3 regions of the Bradyrhizobium sp. B097 genome follow, and region 2 is predicted to be linked to each of the others. Evidence: riboswitches for the same ligand, from Rfam matches in the RefSeq annotation. Region 2 holds a riboswitch; each other region holds the start of a gene.
The links. Region 2 has a riboswitch for cobalamin ahead of AAFG07_RS27130 (DUF1636 domain-containing protein). Riboswitches for the same ligand answer to the same signal wherever they lie in the genome.

Region 1 (4,068 bases), 1.0 Mb from region 2:
CGAGATGATCGAGAGCTCAAATGGCCCAGAGGCGGATCAACGTTCTCGACGAGAGACCGGCTGGATCAACGGCCTGCTGGATCGGATGCAGCGCGCAGTTCACGGGCGGCAGCGACCATGTTGACCAGCGCCGGGCGAACCTCCTCCCATTTGCGCGTCTTCAGGCCACAATCAGGATTGATCCAGAGCTGCGAATCCTTCAGCCGCTTCCGAGCCAACGCCATGAGCTCCTTCATCTCGTCCGTCTCGGGAACGCGTGGAGAATGGATGTCGTACACGCCCGGCCCGATTTGATTTGGATATTTGTAGCTCCTGAACGCGTCAAGCAGTTCCATTTTCGAGCGCGACGTCTCAATCGAGATGACATCCGCGTCCATTGCTGCGATCGCATCGATGATGTCGTTGAATTCCGAGTAGCACATATGGGTATGGATCTGGGTTTGATCGGCGACGCCCGATGAGCAGATGCGAAAGCAATCGCCGGCCCACTCGAGATAAGCCGTCCACTCCGATCGACGCGATGGCAATCCTTCGCGCAGGGCAGCTTCGTCGATCTGGATCATGGTCGCACCAGCATTCTCGAGATCGCCGACTTCGTCTCGGATCGCGAGCGCAATTTGACGACAGACCTCGCTTCGGGGAATATCATCGCGAACAAACGACCAGTTCAAGATCGTTACCGGTCCGGTCAACATCGCCTTCATCGGTTTCTTGGTTAGCGATTGCGCGTAGCGCCACCAGTCTACGGTAATCGGCTGCGGCCGTGAGACATCGCCAAACAGGATCGGCGGCCGGACACAGCGCGAGCCGTACGATTGCACCCAACCGTTCTTGGTAAATGCGAAGCCGGCGAGTTGCTCGCCGAAGTACTGCACCATGTCATTGCGCTCGAACTCGCCATGCACGAGCACGTCCAGACCGATGTCCTCCTGCCAGCGTACGGCGCGCGCCGTCTCTTCCTTGAGAAACTTGTCGTATTGCTCGTCGCTCATCAAGCCTCGCGCATGCGCCGCTCGGGCATTGCGGACGGCAGTGGTCTGGGGAAACGATCCGATCGTCGTGGTAGGAAAAGCCGGTAGTCCAAAGCGCTTGCGCTGGATCTCGGCACGACTGGCAAATGGGCTGGCGCGCCTGCGCATGGTCTGGTTGATCGCTCTGAGCCGGACAGCGACATTGGCATCGCGGATCTTCGGCGAAGTCCGGCGGATGGACGCGGCACGCTCGGATTCCGCAAGAGCTTTCGCAACATTCTGGTCGCCTGCGAGTGCTCGCGCCAAGGTCGCGAGCTCGCGCATCTTCTGAACCGAGAAAGCAAGCCAGCTCTTAACGTCGGAAGCGAGCTCCGTCTCGAGTTCAACATCGACCGGCACATGAAGCAGCGAGCAGGATGGAGCGATCTGGACGCGATCCTTGCCAAGCTTCGCAATTGCAGGATCCAGCCGCTGGCGGAGCGCCGACAAGTTCGACCGCCACACATTGCGGCCGTCTATGACGCCAAGCGACATGACGAGATCTCTCCGGCCGCCAGCAATGATCTCGTCCAACAACTGTGGCGCGCGAACCAGATCGACGTGCAGCCCGGCAACAGGCAGGCGCAAGGCGGTGTCCAGATTGTCGCAGAGGTTGCCGAAATAGCTGGCTACCATGATCTTGATGGCCGGCCCCTCCTTTGCGAGCCGGTCATAGGCATGGAGCAAGGATTGTCGCGAGCTCTCATCCAGATCGAGGACGAGGCAGGGTTCGTCGAACTGAACCCAGTTTGCCCCGCGTTTAGCCAATTCCTGCAGAACCTCGATATAGACCGGTATCAGGTCATCCAGCAGTGACAGTGGCTGGAAGGCAGGATCCGCGCTCTTGCCGAGCTTTAAGAATGTGACCGGCCCGATCAGGACTGGGCGGGTCTGAAAGCCAAGTGCCTTGGCTTCCTCATACTCCTCGATAGGCTTGCGACAGGACAGCCTGAAAGTCTGTCCACGGTTAAATTCCGGGACCATGTAGTGGTAGTTGGTGTCGAACCACTTGGTCATCTCCTGCGCGGGCGCGCCATAGGCGCGCGGTCCGTGACCGCAACTCGCATCCTGCCCGTCGCGTTGTGAACCGCGTGCCATGGCGAAGTACGTCATGAGCGAAACGGATTCGGTTTTCGGCGCGTAGATTTCCGGGATGGCTCCAACCATGACACTGGTGTCGAGCACCTGGTCGTACAGCGAGAAATCGTTCGACGGAATGACAGTGACACCGAGGGATGTCTGGCGAGCCCAGTTCGCAGCACGCAGGCCGGCTGCGTCCTCGAGCAACTGCTGTTCGCTGATTCTTCCGGCCCAGTAGCTTTCGAGCGCGAGTTTGAGCTCGCGCCTTGGACCGATGCGTGGCGTTCCGAGCGTGGCAACCGGAAGCGAGAAAAGAGACATAGCGTTAACCCCATATTGGGGACAAAGGCCATGGCGGACGCAGGCAGCGAAGTCGCGCGAGCGACGGCTGCTTGGCGCACCACCGGGACACCCCGCCCGTGGACGAACATATTGCCGGGGCAGGTCTCCTGGCTCGCGGGTCATCGCCGCTGTCCGGCCTTCCCGAAGCCGCGCAGGCTTCAGTGACTCTGTTGGACAGCGGCTCTCCGCTCACAGTTGCGGGGGCAGCGCCGGCATTGGCACCGGCTTCCCTCTTAGCTCCGGATCAAGTGGGACCCGGAGAACCTCGACGACTGGGATTATCGGCAAGAGAACTCGTCCGTCAACCTCTTAAATTAATGCCATGGCCTCTCTTATGCGAATGATGGTCCACCTCCATTATTGATCTCGATGTAGAAGCCGCTCTGCAATCATGGAAGTCACAATGACCATGTCACGGATGGTGCGTTGCCGTGAAGCCGCGCGTCATATCTGTGCAAGAGACAAAGGCGGCCTGCGCGATGAGGGCCATTGCGTCGAGCAGACGGTCTTCATGTGAGTTAGCTACGGTTGATCAAGAGCGCTACCCTGCGTCCGCCTTCTCCACCAACGATCAAGGATCGGTGTTGGCAAGTGCAAGACATATGCGGAACTCCAACAGCATACTCAGCGAGCGTATTGTCTTACGATGCCAGCCAATTCTGGTAGGCGTCACGCAGGTCTTTTTCGGCGATACTGCCTAAGCAAGCATATCGAACCGCCTCAACGAGAGCAGAGAGGCCCGCAATGAAAATGGCTGTTTGGAGTGCCCTCGGCGTCTTTTCTGTTGGCGTCTTTGCGGTTGGCCTGTTCGGGTGGATGGTAAGGCCGTTTATGAGTCAACCCGTTAGACAGATACTCTCGAAACTATTGAGCAACTCAAGCCGAAGCTAACACGGCTCGACGCCCCTACCCGCCTTACGAATATCGACACGGCGTGGAAGCGCACTCCTCCAATCATGAATAGCGACGACCCGTCGATGAACGACGGGCCGATAACGTGCCATCGCGCCTGCGCCGCGCGAACGCCACCGTCTCATTCGCCTGCTCGAGGGGTGCGCTTCCTCGGCGTCTATTCCAAATGCTCGGCACTGGAAATCGACTTCGCGTCGTTGAGCGACCTCGCGTCGTTTTGGACAGTAGAGCACCAAGCACAACTGGCCCCTCCTCGAAACTCCAGAAGCGTCGCATGGTCGCGAAGGAGCGCCAAGCCGCCGCAGTGGGCGCCTTGGCTGCAGGTGCTCAAAGGCATGGCAGCGATCGAACGCCGACGTTGCGGCGACGACACCGATCCAAACGGTTCAATGGCCGCAAACCGTCTCCCAGCTGCCGCCAGGAACCTGGCGGGAAAGCGTTCGCCTGCGCGGTCGAAGATCCAGTGCGTGACAGAGATAAATCGGGGAAGTCGCGGCGGATAGGCTGAATGGAAACATCAATACGCGCGCAAGTCGGAAGGCCAACAAAGACGACACAAATATCGTGCGAACTGCCACCTATTACCTGGCACGAAGAATGCAGGCCCTCGGCCTGCCCAGGCTTCTCCTCCTGGGCAGGTCCAGCATCGCAAATTGAGGCTTTGGCTGGCCATCGAAGTTAGCGGCGCGTGGCATGGAGGGGACAGCGCCTGTTCGCGCGGGAC
Region 2 (4,068 bases):
CGCTGTTTCGTCTCTACGACGTTGGCGATGCGCTCGCCGCGCAGGAGAGGCTTGCTCGAGCGCTGATCTGGTCGCGCGTCTTCCAGCAAAAGCCCGGATGGTTGCGTCTCGGTCTGCCGGGCAGCGAGGCCGAATGGTCCCGTCTTGCCGCCGCGTTGTCGCGCTGATGGTTTAGCGCGCCAGCGCGAGCAGGCCTTCCACATCAAGATGGGTCTCGATGTGCTCGGCAAGCGCGTCGAGCGCGCTCTCGACCCTGGCGCCGTACGGCTGATCCGCCGCAGGGATATCGAGCTGTGCAAGAAACGCCTTGCGAAATTCGTCCGAGGTGAACAGGCCGTGCAGATAGCTGCCGTGAACGCGCCCGTCACGCGACATGGCGCCTTCCGGCGAGCCGTCAAGCATTGAAAAAGGCCGCGCGCGATCCGGGCCATCGGTGCGCCCGATGTGGATCTCGTAGGCGCTGATCGGTTGACGGGTCGCAGCATGCATCGCGCTGACGCGGGTCAGCGTCTTCTGTTCGGTCATGGTTGTGGTGACATCGAGTAGCCCGAGGCCGCGCGTTTCGCCGGCGAGCCCCTCGATCCCCTCAGGATCGGCGACGCTTTGCCCAAGCATCTGGTATCCGCCGCACAGCCCGAGGATGTGGCCGCCGCGGCGATGATGCGCCAGCAGGTCGATGTCCCAGCCTTGCGCGCGCAGGAAGGCGAGATCGCCGCGGGTGGATTTCGAGCCGGGCAGGATGACGAGCTTCGCGTCGCCCGGAATGGCTTCGCCCGGCCGCACCATCACGAGATCGACGCCGGGTTCGAGCTTCAGCGGATCGAGATCGTCGAAATTGGCGATCCGCGACAGCGCCAGAAACGCGATCTTGCACTGGCCGGGCTTGCGCGCGTCGCCAAGCCCGAGCGCGTCTTCGGCAGGTAGCTCACCGGCGCGAGCGAACCAGGGCAGCACACCGAAGCCGCGCCACCCGGTTCGGGCTTCGATCAGGCGGTAGCCGTCGTCGAACAACGTCGGATCGCCGCGGAATTTGTTGATGACAAAGCCCTGGATCATCGCGGCATCATCGGGGTCGATCACCGCCTGGATGCCGACGAGCTGCGCGATCACGCCGCCGCGGTCGATGTCGCCGACCAAGACCACGGGCACGTCGGCCCTGCGCGCAAAGCCCATATTGGCGATGTCGGACTTGCGCAGATTGACCTCGGCGGGGCTGCCGGCGCCTTCGACCAGCACCAGGTCGCCGCGCTGCTTCAGGCGCCCAAAGCTCGCCATCACCGCGCCCATCAGCGACGGCTTCATGGCGGCATATTCGCGCGCGCGGGCGGTCGCGATCCGCTTGCCGTGCACGATGATCTGGGCACCAACATCGGTTTCCGGCTTCAGCAGCACCGGGTTCATGTCGGTGTGCGGCTCGACGCCGGCGGCGAGCGCCTGCAAGGCCTGCGCGCGGCCGATCTCGCCGCCGTCGACGGTCACGGCGGCATTGTTCGACATGTTCTGGGGCTTGAACGGCAGCACGCGCAGGCCGCGTCGTCGCGCGGCACGCGCGAGGCCGGCGACGATGAGCGACTTGCCCACGTCCGAGCCGGCCCCCTGGATCATCAACGCGCGCGCCATGGTGCTGACCGTCAGAACTCGACGCCCGGCTGCGCCTTGATGCCGGAGCGGAAGGGGTGCTTCACCAGCGTCATCTCGGTGACGAGATCGGCGATCTCGATCAATTCGTCCTTGGCATTGCGCCCGGTGAGCACGACATGCGTCATCGGCGGCTTCGAATTGGTCAGGAAGTCGACGACATCGGCGATCGCCAGATAATCGTAGCGCAGCGCGATGTTGATCTCGTCGAGCACGACCATCCGCAAGCTCGGATCCGCGATCAGCTGCTTGGCCTTTTCCCAACCGGCTTGCGCTGCCGCGACGTCGCGGGCGCGATCCTGCGTCTCCCAGGTAAAACCTTCGCCCATCGCGTGGAATTGACAGAGATCGCCGAAATGCCCGGTCAGCAGGCGGCGCTCGCCGGTATCCCAGGCGCCTTTGATGAATTGCACCACGGCGCAGGGAAAGCCATGCGCCACGCAGCGCACGATCATGCCGAAGGCGGAGGAGGATTTTCCTTTGCCGGCGCCGGTATGAACGATGATCAGGCCCTTTTCACCGCTTTTGGTCGCCATGATCTTGTCGCGGGCGACCTTCTTTTTCGCCATTTTGGCGGCATGCCGCGCATCCAGCGAAGGGTCGGTGCCGACGGCGCGATCTTCAGCGTCGTTTCCATCAGAAATCATCACGTTCCTTCGGCTTGACAAGTGCGAGGCCAGGACGAATGGTGACCCCGCGTTGGTTCCTGTCCTACGACAGGCGAAGAGGGAATGCGATAGGGCTCAGACCGCAAGGTTTGCCCGAAGCGCAGCCGCCCCCGCGACCGTGACCGGAGAGATGCCCAAGCCACTGATTTCCTGATGGAGTCGGGAAGGTGGGCATCAAGGGAGAAATCCTACTCCGCAAGCCGGGAGACCTGCCGACGCAGTGTGTTTGAGACCGGCGGACGGGGTGTTCCGCGACGGGGAACGAACCTGTTCACGTCAGGTTCGTGTGCCTCATCGCTTCCCGCAGTCAATCCAGGAAGGGCGATGAGCGTTACACTTCATGTCTGTATCACCTGTCGCGCCGGCCAGACGCTGGCCGAAGGTGAGGTCGCGCCCGGTGCGCGCCTGCATGCCGCGCTTGTTGAGGTCGGCGTGCCCGATGACGTCAATCTGGTTCCGGTCGAATGCCTGTCGGCTTGCAGCCAGGGCTGCTCGGTTGCGCTCAGCGCGCCGGGGCGGTGGTCCTATGTCTACGGCCGCCTGTCCGCTGATCATGCCAAGGATGTGATCGCCGGCGCCTCTGCCTATGCGGCGGCGCCTGACGGCATCGTGCCGTGGCGCAGCCGTCCCGAAATCTTTCGCAAGCAATCGCTTGCCCGCATTCCACCCCTCGCCGTCGTGCCGGAGGCCGCAGAATGACCACGCTCGCCAAGGTTCCGGTCACCGTCGTGACCGGCTTTCTCGGGTCCGGCAAGACGACGCTGATCCAGCATCTGATCCGCAATGCCAACGGCAAGAAGCTCGCCGTGCTGGTGAACGAGTTCGGCAGCGAAGGCGTCGACGGCGAGATCCTGAAGTCGTGTGCCGACGCCAATTGCCCGACCGAGAACATCGTCGAGCTCGCCAACGGCTGCATCTGCTGCACCGTCGCCGACGACTTCATCCCGGCGATGGAGCAATTGCTCGCACGCCCTGTGCGGCCCGATCACATCGTGATCGAGACATCCGGCCTTGCCTTGCCGAAGCCGCTGCTGAAAGCGTTCGACTGGCCGGAGATCCGTTCGCGGATCACGGTCGACGGCGTGATCGCGCTGGCCGATGCCGAGGCCGTTGCCGCCGGCCGCTTTGCGCCTGACCCGGCCGCGGTTGATGCGCAGCGCGCCGCAGACGACAACCTCGACCACGAGACGCCGCTGTCCGAAGTGTTCGAGGACCAGATCGCCTGTGCCGACATCGTATTGCTGACCAAGGCCGATCTCGCCGGAGCCGAGGGGATCAAAGCGGCTAAGGCGGTAATTGCGGCCGAGATGCCGCGCGAGGTGCCGATGTTGCCCATCGTCGACGGTGCGATCGATGCCCGCGTGATCCTGGGCCTCGAAGCTGCGGCAGAGGACGACCTCGCGTCGCGGCCGTCCCATCATGACGGTGAGGACGAACACGAGCACAACGACTTCAATTCCGTGGTGATCGATCTTCCGGAGATCGCGGATGTCGATGCGCTGATCGCGTCGATCAAGGGGCTGGCACGCGAGCAGAACGTGCTGCGCGCCAAGGGCTACATCGCGGTCGAAGGCAAGCCGATGCGGTTGCTGGTGCAATCGGTCGGCGAGCGGGTGCGGCATCAGTTCGACATGCCCTGGGGCGCGCGGGCGCGGCAGTCAAAGCTCGTCGTGATCGGCGAACACGGCGACATCGACGAAGCCGCGATCAGGGCGCGACTAGGTGTCTGATGCACGTCATCTTCCGCGAGAGCCGCGGCCTT
Region 3 (4,068 bases), 4.4 Mb from region 2:
CTGGCTGTTGTTGTCGTATCTCGCACGCAGCAGCGCAAGATTGGCGTCGACGCGCCAGCCGTCGTTCAGCGCGAGCCCGATCGTTCCTTCGACCCCGCGGGATGATTGCTGGCCGATCTGCAGTGCCAGGCCGGCGGTCGGATTGCTGGGATCGGGAATGGTCAGGCCGGTCTTGACGATCTCGTAAGCGGCCAGCGTCCACTCACCGCGGCCGCCCCAGAACGACTGCTTGACCCCGATCTCGGTCTGCTTGCCGGTCGCGAGCTGGAAGGTTTTCTGCGAGGTCGACAGCGAGATCAGGTTGCTGACCGGATCGACGCCGACCGCGTACTGACCATAGAACGCGAGGTTCTTGATCGGTTCGTACACCAACCCGGTTCGCCAGCTGGTGCCCGACAGCGTGGTTTCAAAACTGTTCGCCGGCGTCTTGTAGTCGGTGCGATCGACCTCGGGACGATCGTACCTGACGCCGGTGACGAGCGACAATTGATCGGTCAGCGACAGCCGATCTTCGGCGAACAGCGCGTACTGATTGACGATCGCGTTGAAGCCCGGCGTCGTCGCCGTGGTCGTCGCGAAGAACGATCCGGGATCGAACACGTAAGGGTTGACCGACGACGCGCCGCCATAGGGCGAATTGTTGGTGTGGGTGAAGTCGATTCGGTTGACGTCGAACCCGGCGACAAACTGGTTCGCGAGGCCGAAGACGTGACCGCTGAAGGTCGTATCCATCCGGTTGCCGAGCTGCTTCTGGTCGTGGAAGATCTCGATGTAGCTGGAGCGGTCGATCAGCTGGGTCTTCGGGTTCCAGGTGTAGTTTTCGATATCGCGCCAGTGCCGCTCGCTGGTCAGGTAATACAGCGTGTTGTTGATCTTGATGCCGTCGGCGACGTCCCACTCGGTCTTGAACTGGGTCCAGCTGTCCTGATAGCGGATCGCGCTGTCCAATGCGTTGTAGTTCTTGAAGCGCAGCGCGTCCTGGATCGAGCCGTTGATCAGCGGCGTGCCGAAATAGCGCGACGGGCTGCGGTCGCCGTAATCCTCGGACAGCGTGAAGGCGAGATTGTCCGATGCCTGCACCCGCACGGCGGCGGAGACCACCGCATTCGAGGTCCTGTCGCGATCGACCCAGCCGTCCGACATGTTGCCGGTGGCGTTGATGCGGTAGGACACATTGGGATTGATCGGACCGGTGCTGTCGACCGAGAGCCGTCGCGCCATGTTGCTGTCGAGCGAGACCTCGGCCTCGTTGTAGGGCGTGCCCTGCGGCTTTTTCGGAACGACGTTGATGACGCCGCCGATCGCGCCTTCGCCATACAGCACCGAGGCCGGGCCGCGCAGCACTTCAACGCGCTGGGTCGACCAGGTGTCGTAGGGGAACGTCAGGGTGCCGGAGCCGATATAGAAGCGCGTGCCGTCATACAGCGTCATCACCGAGTTGCTGCCGGCAAAGCCGCGGGTGCTGAACGACAGTCCGCCATTGCCAGGCGCCGGCGTTGCGGTGAATCCGGCCGCGTTCTGGGTGACGGCATCAAGCACATTATGCTGGCCGCGTTCGGCGATGGTCTGCGCCGTGATGATCTCGACGCTGGCCGGCGTCTGCAGCGGCGTCAGATTGAGGCGACTGCCGGTGCCTCCCTGTGTGGTGGCATTGAGCGTCGGCGATGCCGTTCCCGATGCGCCCGACGCCGCGGCGCGCGGCGCGCCAGCGGTTGCCGCGGCCGTCGCAGGTCTGGCGCGCGGCCGCGACGACGTCGCCGAGTTGCGGCTTCGCGCCGCAGGCTTGGGCTTTGCTGATGTCGAGGGCGCGACCTCGATCGGATCGAGCGTTGTGGGTGGGGATGTTTGTGCCGAACCTTCAGCCGGCAACAGCAGCGATGACAGGGAGCAAACGAGACCGAGGCGCCAACGGCGCGCGGCGGGAGAGGACGGAGACATGAAAGGACTCGCGGTAACGTGGCACGTCACCGCGAACGCGGACTGGCGCATTGCCCCAGAGGCAGTGCTCCCATCCCACCAGGACGCCCCCGCCCGATGTGCTCGCGTGTGACCACGACTGACGGCAGGTCTCCTGGCTCACGGGTCATCGCCTGTCGACGCCTTCCCGGACCGATGGCCCAGTGGCAAATTGACGAAAGGCTCGCCGTTTACAGTTGCGGGGACAGCTGCGGCATTGGGGTTACCCTCGCACCGCATTCCCTTTTGATCCCCGAAGGGAACCGTCGGCAAAAACGATAGGTGGTGCGGGATGGACTGTCAATTCGATGCGATTGTCGCACACATGCTTTGCGGGATGATGCTGCGGCGATGACACGGGGACAGCGAGGGCCGACGCGGGTACTTCTTATCCCCGTCATCCCTGCGCAAAGGCTTCGCCTTTGTCGCTGGAGGTGCGAGCGGAGCGAGCCTCGAAGGATGCATCGGCCACCAGCCGGGCCGTCGACCCTTCGAGACGCGCTTCGCGCTCCTCAGGGTGACGGTGTGAGAATTGTAGCGAGCGGCCTCCCCACGCAGTCGTCCTGGCGAAAGCCAGGACCCATAACCACCGAATTCGATTGGGAGTGCGATAGCGGCCTCAGCGTCGCACAACAACAAGCGGTTGGGGTAATGGGTCCTGGCTTTCGCCAGGACGACGCTAAATGCATTCACATTCTCTCTGGATGACGGATCACTCGACGCATCCCTGCATCACCTCATCGATCTCGGCTCGCGACAGCGCGCCCATCTCGGCGATGAACACGATTCGCGTGCGTGGCACGCCGGGTGTCGGCACGCCGCCGGCGGCCAATGTCGCGCGGCCGCCGGCGAGTTGAAACACCGTCAGCCGGCCGGGCTGCTCCACCGTCTCGAACAATCCCTTCGCCCGCGCCAGCTTCGGCGCCAGTCTGCCGATCGCCTGCTGCAAGCGCGGCAGCGCTACCTTCCGCTCCGACGTCCAGCTCAGGGTCTCGAACCGATCGGATACCGGTCGTCGCGGCGCGGTCTCGCGCGGCGCCGGCAACTGATCGAGGTCCGCGGGAAACAGCAGCGCGGCCGGCACCTCGCCATGCAGCGCATCGACCACCACGGCCGCCGGACGCACTGCCCGCACCGCATCGCGGATCGCGGCGCACGCGGCTGCATCGGCCAGATCGACCTTGCTCAGCGCCACCACATCTGCCGCCCGCAGCTGCGAGCGCAGCAGCGCATCGTTCAGCATCGCCGCAGGCTGCGTCGCGTCGACCACGCACAGAACGGTCTCCAGCGGCGCCTCCTTCCAGATCACCGGATCCATCAGGTTGCGCACGATGTCGGCGGGATCGGCGATCCCGCTGGTCTCGATCACGATGAATTCGGGACGCGGATCACGCCGCAGCAGGCCAGCGAGCGTGCGCAGCAGATCGCCCTCCAGCGTGCAACAGATGCAGCCATTGCTCAGGCTGACCACGCCATCGCTGGCGCCGGCGATCAGCTCCGCGTCGATATTGATCGCGCCGAAATCATTGACCACGGCGGCGATGCGCCGGCCTTGCGCATGCGCCAGCAGATGGTTCACGACCGTGGTCTTGCCCGCCCCGAGAAAACCCGCGACCAGCAGGATCGGGACCGCCACCTCAGCCCCCAGTGACCGGCCGGCGCACCGGCCGGCCCGGCCGTGCCGCGACGTCGAGCACGCCATCATTGATCAGCGGCTGGCCGCTGACCACGAGATGCCGCACGCCTTCCGCCGGGCGGTTCATCGCGGAGAAGGTCGCGCGATCGCTGAGCGTCTCGAAGTCGAACACCACGACATCGGCGTCGGCGTCGACCTGCAACCTGCCCTTGGCGCGCATCGCCGGCGTGCTCGCGGACAGGATTTCCGCCGGGATCAGCGCGCATTTGCGGATGCCCTCGAGCAGCGACACCTTCCTGCGCTCGCGCACCCATTCGCGGATGAAGCGAGTGAAGCAGCCGGCCGAACGCGGATGCGAGGTGGCATCATCAGGCAGCGGCCAGGCGTCGCCGGTGTAGGGGCGGCCGTCCGACAGCGTCCACGGCATCGCGTCGGACGCGATCGCACCGCCCGGATACAGCACCGCCATGTCGAGC

Region 1: linked by a shared signal. The riboswitch ahead of metE (5-methyltetrahydropteroyltriglutamate--homocysteine S-methyltransferase) and the one ahead of AAFG07_RS27130 (DUF1636 domain-containing protein) in region 2 are both predicted to bind cobalamin.
Region 3: linked by a shared signal. The riboswitch ahead of AAFG07_RS04495 (TonB-dependent receptor) and the one ahead of AAFG07_RS27130 (DUF1636 domain-containing protein) in region 2 are both predicted to bind cobalamin.

What each region holds. Positions count from the first base shown of each region.
Region 1 is NZ_CP152412.1:6,825,414-6,829,481, forward strand. It holds gene metE (5-methyltetrahydropteroyltriglutamate--homocysteine S-methyltransferase) at 66-2,411, opposite strand; cobalamin riboswitch at 2,512-2,715, opposite strand.
Region 2 is NZ_CP152412.1:5,794,439-5,798,506, reverse strand. It holds gene cobD (threonine-phosphate decarboxylase CobD) at 1-167, shown strand, start outside; gene AAFG07_RS27140 (cobyric acid synthase) at 172-1,620, opposite strand; gene cobO (cob(I)yrinic acid a,c-diamide adenosyltransferase) at 1,632-2,285, opposite strand; cobalamin riboswitch at 2,322-2,538, shown strand; gene AAFG07_RS27130 (DUF1636 domain-containing protein) at 2,631-3,005, shown strand; gene cobW (cobalamin biosynthesis protein CobW) at 3,002-4,036, shown strand; gene cobN (cobaltochelatase subunit CobN) at 4,036-4,068, shown strand, end outside.
Region 3 is NZ_CP152412.1:973,498-977,565, reverse strand. It holds gene AAFG07_RS04495 (TonB-dependent receptor) at 1-1,938, opposite strand, end outside; cobalamin riboswitch at 2,044-2,239, opposite strand; gene AAFG07_RS04490 (GTP-binding protein) at 2,669-3,592, opposite strand; gene AAFG07_RS04485 (amidohydrolase family protein) at 3,594-4,068, opposite strand, start outside.